2 regions of the Massilia endophytica genome follow, and region 2 is predicted to be linked to the other one. Evidence: predicted binding sites of a transcription regulator. Region 2 holds the regulator's gene; the other holds the start of a gene.
What was found. The regulator FliA, encoded in region 2, starts transcription of late flagellar genes. The targets are predictions, from matches to a motif close to CTAAAGTTTNNNNNNNNNNNGCCGNTA.
Positions count from the first base shown of each region.

Region 1: a site for FliA is predicted at 1,292-1,318, ahead of LSQ66_RS19445 (flagellin N-terminal helical domain-containing protein). Genes of this name have one in related genera too.

Region 1 is NZ_CP088952.1:4,245,537-4,247,924, forward strand. It holds gene LSQ66_RS19440 (dienelactone hydrolase family protein) at 1-427, shown strand, start outside; gene LSQ66_RS19445 (flagellin N-terminal helical domain-containing protein) at 424-1,248, opposite strand; gene LSQ66_RS19450 (tetratricopeptide repeat protein) at 1,469-2,388, opposite strand, start outside.
Region 2 is NZ_CP088952.1:3,427,864-3,430,251, forward strand. It holds gene motD (flagellar motor protein MotD) at 1-447, opposite strand, end outside; gene LSQ66_RS15720 (flagellar motor protein) at 449-1,198, opposite strand; gene LSQ66_RS15725 (RNA polymerase sigma factor FliA) at 1,180-1,911, opposite strand; gene LSQ66_RS15730 (MinD/ParA family ATP-binding protein) at 1,958-2,388, opposite strand, start outside.

The DNA.
Region 1 (2,388 bases), 820 kb from region 2:
CATCGGCTTTTCCATGGGCGCCTTCCGCGCCTGGCAGGTGGCCGCGCTGTCGGACGATATCAAGGCCGTGGTGGCCGCGAGTTGGATGGCGACGACGGAGGGGCTCATGGTCCCGGGGAACAACCAGCTGCGCGGCTCCTCCGCCTTCCAGATGCTGCACCCCGGCCTACTGCGCCATCTCGATTTCCCGGACGTGGCCAGCCTCGCCGCGCCCAAGCCCGCGCTCTTCTTCACCGGCGCGCAGGACAAGCTCTTTCCCCTCGCCTCCGCCGAACAGGCCTTCGGCAAGATGAGGCGCGTGTGGCAGGCATGGGATGCGGGCGGGCGATTCGAAGCGCGCGTGCTGCCCGGCGGGCACGCCTTCCCGGCCGACGCGCAGGATGCGGCCTTCGACTGGCTGGCGCGCCAGCTGCCGGCGGCGCGTTAGAGGCGGCGCAGCAACTGCAGGATCAGGCTCGGTCCCGAATTGGCCTGGGCCAGCATGGCCATGGCAGCCTGCTGCAGGATCTGGCTGCGCGTGAGGCGCGCCGTTTCGGCGGCGAAGTCTGTATCGGCGATGGCCGAACGCGAGGCCGCCAGGTTCTCCATCATCGTCGCGTTATTGCTGCTGGCGTAGCCAAGGCGGCTCTGCATCGCGCCCAGGCGCGCGCGCACCATATCGATCTGCAGTATCTGCGCATCGATGAAGCCCAGCGCCTTGGTGGCATCGGCATGGCTGGTAAGCTGGATATCGCCGATGCTGTAGCCATCCGGTTCGATGCGGAAGATGAAGGGAATCCCGAGCAGCAGTACATCCTCGTCGCGGGGCCCGATCTGCAGGTTGCTGCTGAAGCTTCCATCGAGCAGATTGATGCCGTTGAAACGGCTCTCGCGCACGGCGCGCTGCGCCTCCACGATCAGCGACCAGGCCTCCAGCTGGATGGAGGCGCGGTCCTGCGCATTGTTCGTATCGCTCGCCGCCTGCACGGCCAGCTCGCGCACGCGCTGGAAGATTTCGGTGATACTGCCCAGCGCTCCCTCGGCGGTCTGCACGAGGGAGATGCCGTCGCTGATATTACGGTTGGCCTGATCGAGGCCGCGCAGCTGGCTCTTCATGCGCTCGCTGATGGCAAACCCCGCCGCATCGTCGCGGGCGGCGTTCAAGCGCAGGCCGCTCGACAGCCTGCGCAGGCTCGATGCCACGTCCATCCCATGGCGCTCCAGGGCGCGTTGGGCGAACAGCGATTGTGGGTTCGTGTTGAGTTGCATGCCATGTCCGTGAAGGGCGGACATTTTTGCCGCTCTACCGCATTAACGGCAGATTTAACGCAAACTTAATCACCAATTATCACCACCACTCACAGCCCAGCCCGTGTCCAACTCTGGTGCCAGGGAAGATTCTTGGACACGGCCTCTGCTGTAGATGCACTACCGACGAGCTCGTGTCCACTTTTCTTCCCTGGCACCAGAAGTGGACACGGGCTCGGCGTTAGGCTTGGGGGAGGTAGCGGGCGGCGCTGGGGATGCCCTGGGACTGGGCCAGGGAGAGCCAGTGGCGGGCCTGGGCGGCGTCGGGAGCGACGCCCTGGCCGGAGAGGAACATGAGGCCCGTGTTCAGCTGGGCGCGCGCGTGGCCTTGCTCGGCGGCGCGCAAATACCAGTGGAAGGCTTGTGCGAAATCGCGCGCCATGCCCAGGCCGCAGTCGCAGCGCAGCGCCAGCGTGAACTGGGCGAGGGTGTGTCCGTTCTCCGCCGCTTTCCGATACCAGTGGTTGGCGCGCACGACGTTCGGCGCGGGGCCGTCGTCGCGGTCGTAGAGCTGGGCCAGCATGTACTGGGCGGGGGCGTAGTCCTGCTCGCCCGCGCGGGAGTACCAGGAGAGGGCCTTGCGCAGGTCGCGCGCCACGCCGCGCCCGTTTTCGTAGCGCAGGCCAAGGTCGGACTGGGCGCGCGCATGGCCTTGCTCGGCCGCCTGGGTGCACCAGTGCAGGGCCTGCTCGTCGTCCTGCGGCAGGCCTTCGCCCGCTTCGTATAACTGGCCCAGGTGGTATTGGGCGGCGGGGAAGCCTTGTTCGGCGGCTTTCTGGTACCAGTGGGCGGCGCGCTGGGCGTCCGCGGGCAGGTCCTGCCCGTGCTGGTAGCGCAGGCCGAGGTTGTTCTGGGCCGCGGCATGTCCCAGTTCGGCGGCGCAGCGGTAGCATTCCACGGCGCGCTCGGCGTCGCGCGGGACGCCCACGCCGTTGTCGTAAATGAGGGCGAGGTTGAAGTGGGAGCTGGCGTGGCCCTGGGCCGCCGCCTTGCGGTACCAGTGGATGGCCTGGCGCGCGTCGTGCGGCACGCCATCACCCTTGTCGTAGCGCAGGGCGAGGTTGAACTGGGCGGGCGCATAGCCCTGCCCCGCCGCCTTGC
Region 2 (2,388 bases):
CGATTCGTTCGTCAGCCGCGCATCGGCCGGCTCGAACAGCACGCTGGCGTTGATCTCCACGCTCACGCCGCGGCTGGTCTGCGTCACCCTCACCTTCCCTTCCTTGACCAGCGGCGCCATGGTGGACATGAGGTCCTGCGCCAGCTTGGTGAGCTGGGTGCGCTCGCGCTTCATCATTTCCTGGCGCCGTTTCAACGCGGGATTGGGCAGGGGCAGATTGGGAATGTCGGTGTCGATGCGGCGCGCCGCGCCCTGGCCGCCGAAGGCGTCGCCCAGGGCGTCGGAGAAGATCTTGTACTTGCCCTCGTTGACCGAGGAGATGGAGTACATCACCACGAAGAAGGCGAACAGCAGCGTGATGAAGTCGGCGTAGGAGATCAGCCAGCGCTCGTGGTTCTCCGGCTCCTCGTCGAACTTCCTGCGGGCGCGCCGGTAGACGAAGGCCATGTCAGTGCTGCTCCCTCAGCAGCGTGGCGATGCGTTCGTCCATCACCCGCGAGAGGTCGCCCATGGCGATGTCGTTGAACACGGCCGCCGCGATCTCCATCTGGTGCACCTGCTGGATCACGATGTTTTTCAGCTTGTTGGCAATGGGGTAGAACAGCAGGTTGGCCAGGCCCACGCCGTAGATGGTGGACACGAAGGCGACCGCAATGCCCGAACCGAGCTTGCTCGGTTCCGTAAGGTTTTCCATCACGTGGATAAGGCCCAGCACCGCCCCCAGGATGCCGATGGTGGGCGAATAGCCCGCAGCCGATTCCCACATGCGCACGGCCTGCCGCTCCGCCATCTCGAAGGCGGTGATCTCGGTGTCGAGCAGCTGGCGCATCTTGTCCGGCTGGATGCCGTCCACGATCATGCGCAGGCCCTTGGCGGTGAAGTAGTCCTTGGTGCCCAGCATGTGGCGCTCCAGTGCCAGCGGGCCTTCGCGGCGCACGGTCTGGTTCCAGGCGGCGATGTCGCGCGCCAGGGCGCCGCGCGTGTCTTCGGGCGGACGGATGACCCAGGCCAGCATGCGCACGCCGCGCCGCAGGGTGGCGGGACGGGTCTGCAGCATGACGGCGCCGAACGTTCCCACCACCACGATGGCGAAGGCGGCAGGCTGGATCAGCGAGGCGGCCTTGCCGCCTTCCAGCGACTGGCCCACCAGCAGGCCGGCCAGCGCCAGCACAAGGCCGATTATGCTGGACCAGTCCATGCCTGCTCCCGCAAGGTGGCGCGCAGGCGGGCCACAGCCTGCGTGTGCAGCTGCGAAACCCGCGATTCGGATACGCCCATCACGGCGCCGATTTCCTTCAGATTGAGTTCTTCCTCGTAGTACAGGCCCATGAGCATCTTCTCGCGCGGCGGCAGCGCCTCGATGGCGTCGATCACGGCCTGGCGGAAGTCGGTGTCGAGCAGCGCGCGCAGGGGATCGGCGTCCTCGTCGTGCGCGTAGCGGTCGAGGAAGCTGTCGTTGCCGTCGTCGTCGTGGAAGTCTTCGTAGTAGACCAGCTGGTGGCCGCCGCCTTCGGACAGCATCTCCTGGTAGTCCGCCAGCGAGAGCTTGAGCGATTTGGCCACTTCCGATTCGCTGGGCGGACGGCCCAGGCGCTGCTGCAGCGCGGCCATGGCGTTCTCGATCTTGCGCATGTCCTGGCGCATGGAGCGCGGCATCCAGTCGCTGCTGCGCAATTCGTCGAGCATGGCGCCGCGGATGCGCATGACCGCATAGGTCTCGAACTGGGCGCCGTGGGTTTCTTCGTAGCGGTTGATGGCGTCGAGCAGGCCGATCATCCCGGCCTGTACCAGGTCATCGACTTCCACACTGGGCGGCAGCTTGGCCTTCATGTGGTGGGCAAGGCGCTTGACCAACGGCATATGCTCCGTCAGCAAGGATTCCTTGTCCACTTTCCCTTTGACCGTGTACATATAGTTCTAGTTCTTCTCAGGCGCCAAGATGGTTGCCACTCCCTGTTCAGTATGCCGGCGAGCCCGCCAGGGCCAGACGTCCGGCCAGCTGGCGGAAGGCCACCGAGGCGCCTGCCAGCGGGAAGGCATCGACCACCGCGCGCCCGAGGCGCGCTGCGCGATGCAGGTATTCGTCCGCCGGCACCGAACCCATGGAAACGAGGTTCACGGCCAGGTAGCGGCTTGCCGCTTGCGCCATATTATCGTAAACCACACGGGCTTCGGCCTCCGATGCTCCCGTGACAACAATCCCGAAGGGACGGCGCCCCAGTTCATGGTTCAGGCGCTTGATCATCATGTAGGCGTTCTTGATGGAGGTGGCGCTGTTCGAGACCTGCACCACGATGTCGGAGCTGGCCATCACGGGCACGGGGAAGGCCTCGCCGTCGAACTCGCCGTCCACGATCACGATATCGGTCTGCGCGGCCAGCACGTCGA